3 regions of the Paeniglutamicibacter sp. ZC-3 genome follow, and region 3 is predicted to be linked to each of the others. Evidence: riboswitches for the same ligand, from Rfam matches in the RefSeq annotation. Region 3 holds a riboswitch; each other region holds the start of a gene.

Region 1 (4,885 bases), on a different contig from region 3:
TGAACCTGTCGGTTGGCTGAACCGGGTGCGATTCGGGGCATTGCGCATCCCGGTGGCAGCAGGTGGCTATGGGGCAAGCGTGTCCGACTTGTTCCGCCTCTTGATCGAACTCGCCGAGGCGGATTCACAGGTGGCGCACCTGTGGCGCTCACACATCGGCTTCGTCGAATCCGTGCTGTTGCTTGAGGACGATGCCTTGCGGCACCGTTGGATCGAGCGCATTGTTGCCGGCCAGATCGTCGGCAACGCCTACACCGAGCGCGGCGGGAACCGGTTGGGCACGCTCAACACGACCATTGCCAAGCAGGGCGAACGCTGGATCCTCAATGGCGAGAAATACTATTGCACCGGCACGATCTACGCCGATTGGGTCGCCGTCGCCGTGGCGCATCCGGCCCGCGCCGGCCGCCAGATCGCGGTGGTCTCCACGCAGCATTCCGGGGTCAAGATCTTTGACGACTGGGACGGATTCGGGCAGCAACTCACCGGCACCGGCTCGACCACGTTCGAGAACGTCCCGGTGGACACGATCCTGCCCGACGAACAGCAGGTCAACGACCCGGAATCCGCCATCTTCCAGCTGGTGCTCCTGGGGGTCCAAGCCGGAATCACGCGCGCGGTTCTCAATGACGTGCGCTCGTCGGTCCAGGCCCGCACTCGAAGCTTCAGCACCGGAACGGGCGTTCCGGTGCGCGAGGAACCCCAGGTGCTCCAATTGGTCGGCGAGATCTCGGGCACCGCGTTCGCCGTCGACTCCATCGTCCTGGCCGCCGTGGCGGAGATCGAGATCGCGCTTGCCGATGCCTCGCTGAGCCCGGCAGAGCGGTTTGCGGTGTGTGAACTCGCCGCGGATCGGGCGCAAGCCGTGGTCCAGCCGCTGGTTCTCTCGGCGGCGACCAAGCTTTTTGACGGACTGGGCGCCTCGGCAACCGCCAAGGGCTGCAACCTGGACCGGCACTGGCGCAACGCGCGCACCGTTGCCACCCACAACCCGGCGATCTACAAGGCGCGCATCATCGGCGACTACGAGGTCAATGGAACGGCACCCCAGCAGCTCAACGCCATCGGCGACGTGGGTGCAATACCGGCAACCGGCCTCCCCTAAAACCGCCAACCGCCACCGAACCAATGACTTGATCCGCGCACCATCGGATCCGCAAACTCCCACCACCTCGCGAAGGACAAACATGAGCCAGACACCCGCCCCCCGCCACATCCGTTTCAACGCCTTCGACATGAACTGCGTGGGGCACCAGTCCCCGGGTCTGTGGAAGCACCCCAAGGACCAGTCCGCCCGCTATAAGGACCTGTCCTACTGGACCGACCTGGCCAAGACCCTGGAAAAGGGCAAGTTCGACGGCATCTTCATCGCCGACGTGCTGGGCACCTACGACGTCTTCGGCGGCTCCAACGAGGTACCGCTGCGCGCCGGCACCCAGGTCCCGGTCAACGACCCCTTCATGCTGGTTTCGGCCATGGCCTCGGTGACCGAGAACCTCGGCTTCGGCGTCACCGCCGGGACGTCCTACGAGCACCCCTACCCCTTCGCCCGCCGCCTGGCGACCCTCGACCACCTGACCAAGGGCCGCGTCGGGTGGAATGTCGTGACCGGCTACCTGCCCTCCGCCGCACGGAACATGGGCCAGGAGGACCAGCTCGAGCACGACGAGCGCTACAACCAGGCCGACGAGTACATGGAGGTCATCTACAAGTTGCTCGAGGGCTCCTGGGAAGAGGACGCGGTGGTGCGCGACGTTGAGCGCGGCATCTTCACCGATCCGACCAAGGTCCATGAGATCAACCACGAGGGCAAGTACTTCAAGGTCCCGGGCATTGCCATCACCGAACCCAGCCCGCAGCGCACCCCCGTGGTGTTCCAGGCCGGCGCCTCGCCGCGCGGACTGAAGTTCGCCTCGGAGAACGCCGAGGCGGTCTTCGTGACCTCCCCGACCAAGGAAATGCTCAAGGCCACCGTCACCAAGATCCGCGACGCCGCCGAGGCCGCGGGCCGCGGCCGTTACGACGTGCGCATCTACGCCATGCAGACGATCATCACGGATGTGGACTCGGCGGCAGCGCAGGCCAAGTTCGAGGACTACAAGTCCTACGCCGACATCGACGGGGCCCTCGCCCTGATCTCCGGCTGGATGGGCGTGGACATGTCCACCTACGGCCCGGACGACGTCATTGGCGCCAACGTGAAGTCCAACGCGATCCAGTCGACCGTCACGACCTTCCAAAAGGCCAGCGGAGACGACGGGAACCCGTGGACCATCCGCCAGCTGGCCGAATGGGTGGGCGTTGGCGGGTTCGGACCGATCACCGTCGGCTCGCCGACCGAGGTTGCCGACAAGCTCATCGAGTGGGTCGAAGACACCGACGTGGACGGGTTCAACCTGGCCTATGCCATCACCCCGGGAACCTTTGAGGACATCGTGGAGTTCATCGTTCCGGAGCTGCAGGCCCGCGGTGCCTACCCGACCGAATACGTCGAGGGCACGCTGCGCAACAAGCTCTTCGGCAAGGGAGACCGCGTCCAGGACTCCCACCGCGCGGCCAACTACCGGTTCGCCAACGCCGAGGTCAAGTAGCATGGCCTAGTTTCCTCAGGGATTTCGGGCGGTGGCGCACCTTTTGGGTGCGTCGCCGCCCGAGGCATTTAAGGGGCAGTGCAGGTTCAGCCGGACGGCAACCTGAAGCCCGGGCAGGGAATCGGTCGACAATTGGCCCAGTCGTTGGGTTTCGGAGCACGAACTTGGGGGCATTATCAATATGACGAACGCGTGAAGCAAGGCCAGGATCCTTGGGGTGTCACATTCAGTCTTATGACGTTCCGTGAAGTGAAAGCGGCACCGGGGACGCCCTCTGCGTCGATTTGTTTCATGGCAAGCCCCATTCTGTTGGTTCCATCGAAGATTCTGCGACACACTGGAATTGTTCGAGGATGGAAAACACCACCACGGACGCACACCATCCAGAGCGGCTGAGAGACCTGGCTCGTTGACGCCGCAGCAACCACTCCCGTCACGGGGATCCGGTGCTACCGCCAGGACCGATGGAGATAGCCAAAATCTGCGCGGTCCGCCGAATACCGTCATGCCTGAGGCAGATGTTCGACTGATTAGCCATGTTGCGGCGTTCCTCGGGTGAACCGAGAAGGAATGAATCATGGGCAACACCACACCACCAGCGAAGCGTCGCCTTCCCACCGGCATTGGCGTCAAGATCCTGGCCGCGCTTTCCGTGGCCACCCTGGCCCTGAGCGCATGCGGATCGGGAGACCAGACAGCGGGAAACGCCGCCGGGCCACCAAACAACGGGCCCGTCCAGGGCGGAACCTTCGTGTACGCCGAAGTGGCGCCGATCAACAACTGGCAGACCCAAGCCGCACGCTTCTACGAGAAGTCCAATGTGCTCAATAGCGTGCTCGACCGCCTGACATACTTCGACACGGAATCGGGAAAGCTTGTGGGCTGGATTGCCTCCGAGTTCACCGCCAACAAGAACCAGACCGAGTTCACCTTCACCATTCGTGATGGCGTCAGCTTCTCGGATGGCACGCCACTCGATGCCAAGGCCGTCAAGGAAAACCTTGACGCCCTCGGCAAGGGCGTCAAGAGCGCACAGGTGGCACCGAACGTCGACTTCGCCGCATACAAGTCCGCCGAAGTCGTGGGAAAGAACCAGGTCAAGGTCACGCTTAAGACCCCCGACGCGAACTTCCTGCGTGCCACGTCATCCGTAACGGCCGGTCTGGTTTCACCGTCCACGCTGAAACTGGACAATGCCGGGCAGTCGGCCATCGCCAGGATCGTCGGTTCGGGCCCCTTCGTCTTCGAATCCGAGAAGACCGACGAAGAGGTTACCTTCGCCAAGCGCGCTGATTACAAATGGGCGCCCGAGACAGCGGCAAACCAGGGCGCAGCCTACCTGGACAAGCTCGTGGTGAAGTACCTGCCCGAGGTGGCGCACCGGGCCGGCGCCGTGCAAACCGGACAGGTCGACCTGGTCCGCGGCCTTCAGCCCGTGGACGAGCAGACACTCCAAGGCAGCGGCGACCAGGTGCTGCCGGCCAAGGGCGTGGACCTGACCACCAATATGGCGGCGGTCCGCATCGGTAGCGGCAAGCTCGCGGACACCAAGGTGCGCCAGGCGCTTCAGGTCGGCATCGACCGCCAGTCCATCAAGGACACGGTGCTCTCGGACAGCTACGTCATTGCCGATTCGGTGCTGAACCATGCTGCCCCCGGGTTCATCGACCTCTCCGCGGATTTGGCCTACAACCCGGAAAAGTCGAAGGCCCTGCTCGATGAAGCGGGCTGGGTTGTCGGAGCCGATGGAGTGCGTGAAAAGGGCGGCAAGAAGTTGGAGATCACTGTGACCAGTTCCAACAACTCCGTGGTCATCAAGCCGGCCTTCGAGCTCATCGAGCAGCAATGGCGGGAAATCGGCGTCAAGCTGGTCAACCGTGCCGCAGACAACACGTTCCTGACCACGGCAATGATTGATCCCAACATCGAGTTCTTTGGGACGCGCCAGTTTGCCTACGGCGGTTTGGGCCCGGTCTTTGGCCCGGAGAACAACACCCAGACGTTGAACGCCGACAGCGAGCTCAACGCGCTGTTCGCCAAGGAACGTGCCGCCACCAGCGAGGCGGAGCACAAGGAACTGGTCGCCGAGGAACAGCGCCAGCTGGTCAGCGAAAAGGCCTTGTCCCTGGTCCTGTGGGACGAGGTCCAGGTCTACGGCGGCATCGCCGACGCCCACGTCGAATTCACCTCCGGCACCGCCCCGATTTTCCAGGGCGCCTGGAAGACCGGGGAGTAGCCAACCATGGCCGCATACATCGCGCGACGCATCGGACAGGCCTTACTGGTCATTTGGC
Region 2 (4,885 bases), on a different contig from region 3:
CTGGAACGCGACAACGATGGTCTTGGTCGGACCGTTACGGTGCTTGGCCACGATCACGTCCGCCTCGCCGGCACGCGCCGACTCCTTGTCGTAAATGTCCTCACGGTGCAAGAGGATGACCATATCGGCATCCTGCTCGATGGAACCGGACTCGCGGAGGTCGGAGATCATCGGCTTCTTGTCGGTACGCTGCTCCGAACCACGGTTCAGCTGCGACAGAGCGATGACCGGAACGTCGAGCTCCTTGGCCAACAGCTTCAGCGCACGCGAGAATTCGGAGACTTCCTGCTGTCGCGACTCGACCTTTTTGCCCGAGCTCATCAGCTGCAGGTAGTCCAACACCACGAGCTTGAGGTCGTGCTTCTGCTTAAGCCGGCGGCATTTGGCGCGGATCTCCATCAGCGACATGTTCGGCGAATCGTCGATGAACAGCGGAGCGTCGTTGAGCCTGCCCATCGTGGTGGCGATCTTCGACCATTCTTCGTCCTGGATCGTACCCTTGCGCAGGTTCTGCAGCGCGATGCTCGCCTCGGCCGACAGCAGGCGCATGGCGATTTCGTTGCGTCCCATTTCCAGGGAGAAGAAAACGGAGGTCATGTTGTTCTTAATGGACGCTGACCTGGCAAAATCCAGTGCGAAGGTCGACTTGCCCACCGCGGGACGTGCAGCAATAACGATCATCTGGCCGCCGTGCAGTCCCTGGGTCAACTCGTCGAGTTCGAAGATTCCGGTGGGAACACCGATCACGCCCTCGCCGCGGCTGCCGGCGGATTCGATTTCATCGACGGTGCCCTCGATGATGTCGCGCAGCGGGACATAGTCTTCGGCAGTCCGGCGTTCGGCGACCTTGTAGACCTCGGCCTGGGCCTCGTTCACAATGGCGTCGACTTCGCCGTCCTGCGAGTATCCGAGCTGCACGATCTTGGTACCGGCATCAACCAGGCGGCGCAGGACCGCACGTTCGCGAACGATCTCGGCATAGAAGCCGGCGTTGGCAGCGGTGGGCACTGACTGGATGAGCGTGTGCAGGTAGGCCGGGCCGCCAATCCGGGTGATCTCGCCGCGCTTGGTCAAAAGGTCCGAGACTGTCACGGCGTCGGCCGGCTCACCGCGGCCGTAGAGGTCGATGATGGCCTCGTAGATGGCCTCGTGCGCCGGGCGATAGAAGTCCAGTCCCCGCAGCACCTCCACACAGTCCGCGATGGCATCCTTGGACAGCATCATGCCGCCCAGTACGCTTTGCTCGGCTACGAGGTCCTGCGGCGGGGTGCGTCCATAGTCCGATCCATGTGAATCGGAGCTGGTTTCGGTGCTGGCTAGCGACACGGGTTTTTCCCTTCAAGCTGCGCGGGTTCCCAAGTTTTCCGCATCATTACCTATTCAGTGTCTCAAGGAGCACGGACGATTCGTTAGGTTCAAACTCACACGTGCCGTAGGGCACCGCGAACCTGTGGAAATAGGTGGGGAACACTGTCACCATAGACCTCTTTTCCCACAAACCCAACACGGTTATCCACAGGCCGTGTGGATAACCTGTGAACCTTGCGGCGTGTTGTGTGCACAGTCTGGGGAGAACGTTGTGGATTACACCAATTTTCTCCTCAGAATAACGATTTGACTAGGCATTATGTAGATCAGGTCCTGTGGATACAAAGTATTTATCCACATCCTCCACACGCGGAAAAGTCGGTTATACACACAAAAACCCCGGGATTCCGGGCTTGGATTGGCGACCATTTCATAGTTACCCACAAGCTATCCACAGACACGCCGGGACTTCCCGCGGATCTGGGGATAGCGGGGATTGATGGAGATCACCAACGACTGACATACTGGGGCGCATGAGCGCCAACAAGACCGCCCCGACAGCCGTTGACCCGGCTCAATTCATATCGGCAGTGTCACATCCGACCAGGCGCGCAGATGCCGAGGTCTTGCTCCGGATGATGGAAGAGGTCAGCGGAGAGCCCGCGGTTATGTGGGGTCCGACAATCGTTGGGTTCGGAAGCTACCACTACAAGTACGAATCGGGGCGCGAAGGGGATGCCAGCGCCATCGGTTTCTCCCCGAGGGCGGCGAACCTTGCCCTCTACGGGCTGACCATTGCACCGACCGCCGGCCCCCTATTGGAGAAATTGGGCAAGTGCAAACGCGGGGCATCGTGCCTCTATGTGAACAAGCTTGCCGACGTCGACCTGGACGTACTCACCCGGCTTGCCCGTGACGGCTACCGGTACATGACTGGCGTGGTGCACCACTCGTCTTAGTAAAACGTGTTGGCAAAGGCAAAGGGCTCAGTCCCCGTGGCGTCGAATCATGGATTCGGTACCACGGAGGCTGAGCCCTCGCATTTCAGGTTCCCTAGGAGACCAGCTGTTCTGCATCCAGGCGACGGAATGCCGAACCGTGGAACACCAGCGGTGAGTGGGCGTTGTCGTGCGTCTGGTGGCCGTGCACGCGTAGCAGCACCACATGGTGGTCGCCTGCAGGAACCTCTTGCTCGACGGAGCAATCGAGCCACAGGGTGGCGTCATGCAGGAACAGCGCACCCTCATCGGTCGAATCAAGACGTAGCCCGGCGAACCTGTCCCCCGACTTTGAGGCGATCTGCCGGCACACGCCCTCGTTCTTTTCGCTGAGCACTGAAACCCCGATCCGCCCGTTGGTGCGCACCAACGGCCAGGTCTTCGAGGTGTTCTGGACAGCAAACATCACCAGCGGCGGATCCATGGAGACGCCAACCGTAAAGGACGAGGCAATGATTCCCTGCGGTTGCCCGTCAACGATGGCGCAGAGTGCGGCAATGCCGGATGGATGCTGGGCAAAGACGTTGCGCAGGGTGTCGGGGGTGAGGTCAGAGGTGAGTGTCATGGTGCTCAATCCTTCGGCTTCGGCCCACCATCGCGGTGCGTGCTACACACGCGCCAACCAACGAGGTGTGCGGTACTTGCCTCCGGGGTTCCGGTAGGCCGAATCATCACCTGGAGCACCCCACTACCGTGAGAGGGTTGCCGGCCAACGGGCCAGGGCCTTGCGTTGACACTCTTGATTCTTCACTAACGTTAGAAGAAATAATTACGTCTCGTCAAAGTTTGTTTCGACATACGAAGTCACGAAGAGTAAGAATCGAAGATTGTGCGATCATTTGCCTCGTTGGTACCAAAGTTGCCCGAGACGCCCGCATTCGTTCCCGAACGCGTGGACGACAGCTCTGGGGCCGAAGAAGACGATGACATAGCCCGGAATTATGGTTGGCATACGTGCCACAAACGCGGTGGCCGGCACCTCTTCCACCTACGAGAGGTCCGAAACTCCCGTATAAGTCGCATAGGACGCATCGCCGGTGCGTTCGTAGACCAGGATGGCAAGCCCGCCCGGGGTGCTCGTGGTGCTGGAGAGCCGAAGTCCTGTGGGTGCGCCTCCCTGCGGGAAGAGTCGCCTTCCATGGCCAAGGACCACCGGCGCCACCACCAGTCGCAGCTCGTCAATCAGCCCCTCGGCGAGCAATGAAGCGGCAAGCCTGGCGCTCCCGTGGATCTGCAGCTCCCTGCCGGGGCGCGCCTTGAGGTCGGCAACCCGGGCCGCCACGTCACCGGAGAGGACGATGGTTGGATCCCAGGTTCCCTCGCCAAGCGTTTGCGAGGCCACGTACTTGGGCAGGGAGTTCATGAGCACCGTGAAGGGGTCGTCCGGGTCGGTGATTTGCGGCCAGTCCCTGGCAAATGCCTCATAGGTGCGGCGGCCAAGCAGCAGCCCGTCCGCTTCGCCGAGCCATTGCGCGGCCTGTTCGATAAAGGCCTCGTCCATGTGCGGGACGAACCATCCGCCCTGGGTGAATCCGTCGGTGGTGTCTTCCTCGGGAGACCCGGGGCCTTGCGACACCCCGTCGAGACTCACAAACTCCGTTAATACCAGCTTCATGACCGCGCCTTCTCGCTTGTTTGGCTACCCTTTCCCGGGATTCGACGTGGCAGTCCATCCAGGAGGGCACTGCCCCATTTGGCCAAGCTACTCGACGGGAACGCCCGGCGCCAGACCCGATGCACCAGAGGAGGCCTTAAACCACTGCGGACCCCGCCGAGGGCGGGGTCCACAGTGGTTTGCCGTCACACAAGACGGCGGGTGCACAAGGAATTACTTCTTTGCGGCAACAACCTGCAGTGAAACGGTTGCGGAGACATCGGTGTGCAGACGCACGGTCGCGGTGTAGTTACCCGTCGACTTGATGTGGTCGTTGATCTCGATGTTGCGCTTGTCGATCGCGCCAACGCCGGCGGCTGCAACAGCCTTGGCGATGTCGTCGGTCTTCACGGTGCCGAAGAGGCGACCGGTAGCGCCGGCCTTGACGGTCAGCTTGACCGGCTTGGCGGAAAGCGAAGCGGCAAGTGCCTTGGCGTCTTCCAGGGAAGCAACGGCGCGAGCAGCACGGGCGGCCTTGATCGACTCAACCTGCTTCTCACCGCCCTTGGTCCAGGTGATGCCAAAGGCGCGCGGGAGAAGGTAGTTACGTGCGTAACCGTCCTTCACCTCAACGATGTCGCCTGCGGCACCGAGGCCGGTAACTTCGTGGGTCAGAATGAGCTTTGCCATGTTGGTATACCTTCCTTAGCCGCGGCCAGCGCCGGAGTAAGGCAGCAAGGCTACTTCACGCGCGTTCTTGATGGCCTGTGCGATCTTGCGCTGTTCCTGTACGGAAACACCGGTAACGCGACGGGCACGGATCTTTCCGCGATCGGAAATGAACTTGCGCAGCAATGCTACGTCCTTGTAGTCGATGACAGTGATGTCAGCGGCCTTCAAGGGGTTGGACTTTGGTTTGGGCTTACGGAGTTCAGCCTTAGCCATCGTGGAGCTCCTTTATCAGGTGGAGCCCGCAGAATTTTCT
Region 3 (4,885 bases):
CTGCGGGCCACTTCGATTTCCTTGCTGGTTTGCAAGTGGTGTGCCTGGCCGTGCACGACCACCGACCACGCTTCGTCGGAGAGGATGCCGTCGGCTTCGAACGCGACCGCATCGTGTACCGTGAGGGCCGCAAGTTTTTCGCCCGGCCCGGTGCGGAGATAGATGGTCTTGTCCAACAGACCGAAGTTCACCGGGAAGATATCGATGGTGTTGCCCACGGCGGTTGCCAGCCGGCCGTGGCTGGTCCTTCCGAGTAGGCCCCAAGACTCCTCATCTGTCAGCGTTAGCACGGGCTGGTCTGCATCATGGTTGAACATCATGCCCCCACACTTCTATGAAGTATGAATAAATACCAGTGTGTCGAGGATTGCCGCCTTATTTCATGCCATGGCGGCGCGTCATCCTTTCGATCCACCGCATGCCACCAGCTCATGAAAGACTGGGGATCATGGTCAAGGAAACAGGATCAGAACGCGCCCGGCACATCGCAGCACGCTTCGAGGATCGCCTTTACGAGCTTCGCGCAGAGAGCGCCCGCGAACGCGGGCTGATCCCTACGGTGCTGCCCTACACTGGATACGGCTTGTCGGATCCGGAGAACGGCTGGGTGCGCATCTTCGCCCGGGTGCTGCTGGCCAAGCCCGGCGCCTTCGAAGACGGGCGCCACCTCGCGAAGGTCATCACGGACGGCGTGCGGGGCTGGCGTAACTTCATGTCACCGATCCTGCCCCACGGCGAGATCGAGGCCCACATCAACGGCGAACGCTTCAAGGTGCAGGCAGACCGCGGGGGAGTGGTCGATGTCCGCGTGGCCGCCTCGCTGGAACCCGGCTGGAACGAGATCAGCCTGCACGTCGAGGGTGGGCCCACCGTCACCGCGCCGATTGTGGTCGTTGACGGGAAGCAGGAGTTCGGGGTGCTCTCGGACGTGGACGACACCGTGGTGGTCACCGCGCTGCCGCGCCCGCTGCTGGCGGCGTGGAACTCGTTCGTGCTCTCCGAGCACGCCCGCCTGGCCACACCGGGGATGCCGGTGATGATGGAGCGGCTGATGCGAGACAAGCCCGGAGCCCCCACCTTCTATCTCTCCACCGGTGCCTGGAACGTCGCCCAGACCCTCACCCGATTCCTCTCACGCAACCTCTACCCGCAGGGCCCGTTGTTGCTGACCGACTGGGGAGCCACCGAGCGCGGCTGGTTCCGTTCGGGCATGCAGCACAAGGCCGACCAGTTGCGCCGCCTCGCCGCCGAATTCCCGAACATGAAGTGGCTGCTGATCGGCGACGACGGCCAACACGACCCCTATCTCTACGCCGAATTCGCCCGCCGCTATCCCCGCCATGTCGAGGCCATCGTCATTCGCCAGCTGACCCCCTCCGAGGCGGTGCTGGCCGGTGGGCGCAGCCAGGGGATCCTGAATTCCACCCCCGGAGTGCCCTGGGTCTACGAGCCAGACGGGTCGCGCATCGCCGAGAAGCTGGAGGGCCTGGGCATCATCAGCCCCGACGATCCGGCAAGGATCGACTGAATGTCCGGACACAAGATCCGCGTCGAGGTCCCCATGCGCTGGGGAGACATGGATGCCTACGGACACATCAACAACGTAAACCTGGTCCGCATGATGGAAGAGGCGCGCATCGCCGGCTTCGGGGTGCCCGGCGGCACCGGAAAGCCCGGCATCATGCCGCAGGTCGACCTGTTCTCCACGGTCCCGGAAAACACGCAGATCCTGGTCGTCGAGCACCGCGTGCGCTACCTCAAACCGTTGGACTACCGCAACGTCCCGGCGCACGTGGATTTGTGGATCAGCACCATCAAGGCCGCGAGTTTCGACATCAGCTACGAGTTCCACGATCCGGTGGACGGCGGGGTGTGCGTTCGTGCTGCAACCACCCTGGCATTCTTCTCCGTTGACGAGCAGCGATTGCTTCGACTTAGCCCGGGGAACAAGGAAGCGCTGGCGCAGTACGCGGCCGACCCGATTTTCCGCTAATGCTTTCTCTTTCCGGACGCAATGGACAATCGTTGCCGTGCAAGGCCTAATGCCCAGCCCCGCCTAGGAACACGTCGAACCGTCACATTGAGACAAGCCTTGGACTCTCCCGTGCAATGCGTTGCTATTGTTCGGAGCATGAGCACCGAAACTGCACCTCAGGCAGACACCGTGTCCTTGGACGGCCGAGTATTCTGCGGCGTTGAGAATTCTGCAACAGGAGAAGTAGGGCAATCCACCACATTTACCTACCACCAAGATCACGAAGTGGTTTGGGCAGAGTACTCCGGTGGTGCAGTCGTCCGAGGCTATCTCGTCGGCACTCGCAATGCGGATAAATTGAACTTTCGCTACGTTCACCTTGGCGCTAACAAGGAAACCTCAACCGGAGTTTGTGAATCGGTCATCGAGGTCCTTGACGACGGTCGGGTACGTTTCCATGAATCGTGGGCATGGGAATCCCGACCGGAAACGGGAAACAGCATTGTCGAAGAGCTGAAGCAATAGCCCGTTCTAAACCACCGAAAAAGGGGTGGCCCGCCAAGCACCGGTGGACTGCGACCGCCAACTTTGGGTCCACGGCCGTCTCAGCCGCCCGGAATCCTAGGAAAGTTGCAGGTTGCCCGTCAGGGACTCGAAGTCGCGGGCCAATTCCTCATCGCGCTCGAAGGTACATGCAGAGAGCGGTTCGGTGCTGAAGGAAAAGTAGCGCAGCCCGGCACTGTGGCGCGGATCGGCGGGAAGCGCAATCGCGTTGCTGTGGAAATTCACCCGCCCAAGTGAAATCCCCGGAGCCGGCTGCGGCGCAATGCGCAGCAGCTGCACAATGACCGGCAGGTCGTGGGCGAACACCTGGTGGTGGGTGCCTCCGGCAAAGACATGCAGTGTCAGGCCCTGGGTCAGGGACATCGCGACCTCGATGTCAGCGGGCGCCCAAAGCGTGGGGCGGGCCATGAGGCTCCTGATCGCCCGGGGATTGGTGCGGTGTCCGGAGTGGAACGAGGTACAGGTGTCGATGGAACGTGACTCATTGCGCAAGGTGGTGGCGCCTTTCGTGTGCTCTTGTCCCCAAGGCAGCGGCTGCTGCCAGGACCGCTTCGTCATCCGAACCACCCTTGAAGCATGGGGTTGGTGTCGCGCCGGGTCGGAGCCCAAAGCTGACGCGTATCTCGTGAAGCTAATTTCATCCTACCAAACGCCCGGTGACCTTTTAGAGTGAGTGAATGAGACTCATCTTGATCCGCCACGGGCAGACAGCCTCCAATGTGGCCCAGGCCCTGGACACCGCGGCCCCCGGCGCGCCGCTGGACGAGACCGGCCTGGCCCAGGCACGGGAACTCGTCCGGAGGCTCGGTGCCGAGGATGTGGACGCGGTCTTCTCCTCGCCGTTGCTGCGCGCCAAGATGACCGCAACGCCCTTGGCCGATTCCCGCGGACTTGTCCTTGCCGAGCACGTGGGGCTGAGCGAAATCTCCGCCGGTGACCTGGAGATGCGCAACGACCCCGAGGCCCAACTTGCCTACCGCGACGTGTTTTTCCGGTGGCTTTCCGGCGACCTTGCCGCCAAGGTTGCTGGCGGCGAGGATGCGCACACGGCACTGGATCGATTCAACTCGGTCATCGAACAGGCGCGCGCAGCTGGGACCGGAAAGCTGGTCGTGGTCAGCCATGCCGCAATGCTGGTGACATGGCTTGCCTCCCGAAGCACCAACTTCGACCCCGGCCTGCTGAGCCCGCTGCCACTGGCCAACACCGGAGTGGTGACGCTGGATGCGGTAGCAAGATCGCGGTGGACCATGCGCAGTTGGCAGGACCGGCGTCTGGACTAGAAAGTCCCGTTCTGCAACCGGCGATGCCGCCCGCACGGCGCCGAAACGTCGTGGGGGCGGCAATTCAGGATCGGCGTCAGTCCTCGAAGGAAAGCTTCGGCGGGGTGGTGCGGAAGCCCTTGGTGCGGATGGCCAAAAAGCCGATTCCCGCGGCGAACCACATCAGTCCCACCACAAGACTGACGCCGGAGAGCGAGGTCCACAACCAAATGGTCAGCGCGAATCCCACCAGGGGCATGAGCAGGTAGAGCAACACCGAACGGGCACCGCGCGCCTTAGCATCCATGAAGAAGGTCTTGATGACCGAAAGGTTCACCATGGAGAACGCAACCAGGGCCCCGAAGCTGACCACCGAGGCCGCAGTCTCCAAGCTGACGAAGAGGTAGGTCAGCGACACCGCGGAGACCACGAGGGTGGCATAGACGGGGGTGGAAAAACGGCGATTGAGCATGCCCATGCGGCGCGGCAGCAATCCGTCACGACCCATGGAGTACAGGATTCGGGTCACGCTGGCCTGCGAGGCCATGGCCGAACCAAATGACCCCACAACGTAGACCGCCACAAAGATCGCGGTGAGCACCGAACCGCCGACCCCTGCCATGAGCTCGACGCCCGCGGCATCCGGATCGGTGAAGGTGGTGTGGTCCGGGTGGATCAATGCCCCGGCCCAGCCAACGACGATGAAGATCAGGCCGCCGGCCAAGGTGGTAAGCACGATCGCGGCGGGAATCGTCTTGCCGGGATTCCTCGCATCCTCCGACAAGGTCGAAATAGCATCGAATCCCAGGAACGAGAGCGAGAGGATGGCAGCGCCGGAGAAGATCGGGCCCAGGCCGTCGGCGCCAAAGGAGAACGGTGCCAACAGGCTTGGGGCATCGGCGTTGATGACCTGGTTGAGCACCAGCGCCACGAAGATGCCGATCATGAGCACCGAGGAGGCGACCACCGTGGCGCTGAGCCGGCCGATGAACTTGATGCCGATGATGTTCAGGCCCAGCACCAGCACGAGGGACACCAGCGAGAACGCCCAGGCGGGGACCGCAGGGAACTGCGTGTTGAGATA

Evidence for each region. A riboswitch is a leader RNA that binds a small molecule or an ion and turns the genes downstream of it on or off. The one in region 3 is predicted to bind S-adenosylmethionine.
Region 1: linked by a shared signal. The riboswitch ahead of OIU93_RS09455 (ABC transporter substrate-binding protein) and the one ahead of OIU93_RS02345 (hypothetical protein) in region 3 are both predicted to bind S-adenosylmethionine.
Region 2: linked by a shared signal. The riboswitch ahead of OIU93_RS16355 (flavin reductase family protein) and the one ahead of OIU93_RS02345 (hypothetical protein) in region 3 are both predicted to bind S-adenosylmethionine.

The regions. Positions count from the first base shown of each region.
Region 1 is NZ_JAOYTG010000007.1:21,768-26,652, forward strand. Features, by position in the region: gene OIU93_RS09445 (acyl-CoA dehydrogenase family protein) at 1-1,105, shown strand, start outside; gene OIU93_RS09450 (LLM class flavin-dependent oxidoreductase) at 1,188-2,591, shown strand; SAM riboswitch class I at 2,968-3,062, shown strand; gene OIU93_RS09455 (ABC transporter substrate-binding protein) at 3,169-4,827, shown strand; gene OIU93_RS09460 (ABC transporter permease) at 4,834-4,885, shown strand, end outside.
Region 2 is NZ_JAOYTG010000018.1:75,557-80,441, reverse strand. Features, by position in the region: gene dnaB (replicative DNA helicase) at 1-1,326, opposite strand, end outside; gene OIU93_RS16360 (DUF1801 domain-containing protein) at 1,842-2,267, shown strand; gene OIU93_RS16355 (flavin reductase family protein) at 2,362-2,871, opposite strand; SAM riboswitch class IV at 2,939-3,051, opposite strand; gene OIU93_RS16350 (dihydrofolate reductase family protein) at 3,295-3,921, opposite strand; gene rplI (50S ribosomal protein L9) at 4,135-4,590, opposite strand; gene rpsR (30S ribosomal protein S18) at 4,606-4,845, opposite strand.
Region 3 is NZ_JAOYTG010000001.1:520,857-525,741, reverse strand. Features, by position in the region: gene OIU93_RS02365 (pyridoxamine 5'-phosphate oxidase family protein) at 1-320, opposite strand, end outside; gene OIU93_RS02360 (App1 family protein) at 449-1,528, shown strand; gene OIU93_RS02355 (thioesterase family protein) at 1,529-1,993, shown strand; gene OIU93_RS02350 (hypothetical protein) at 2,132-2,500, shown strand; gene OIU93_RS02345 (hypothetical protein) at 2,597-3,031, opposite strand; SAM riboswitch class IV at 3,047-3,170, opposite strand; gene OIU93_RS02340 (histidine phosphatase family protein) at 3,217-3,822, shown strand; gene OIU93_RS02335 (APC family permease) at 3,899-4,885, opposite strand, start outside.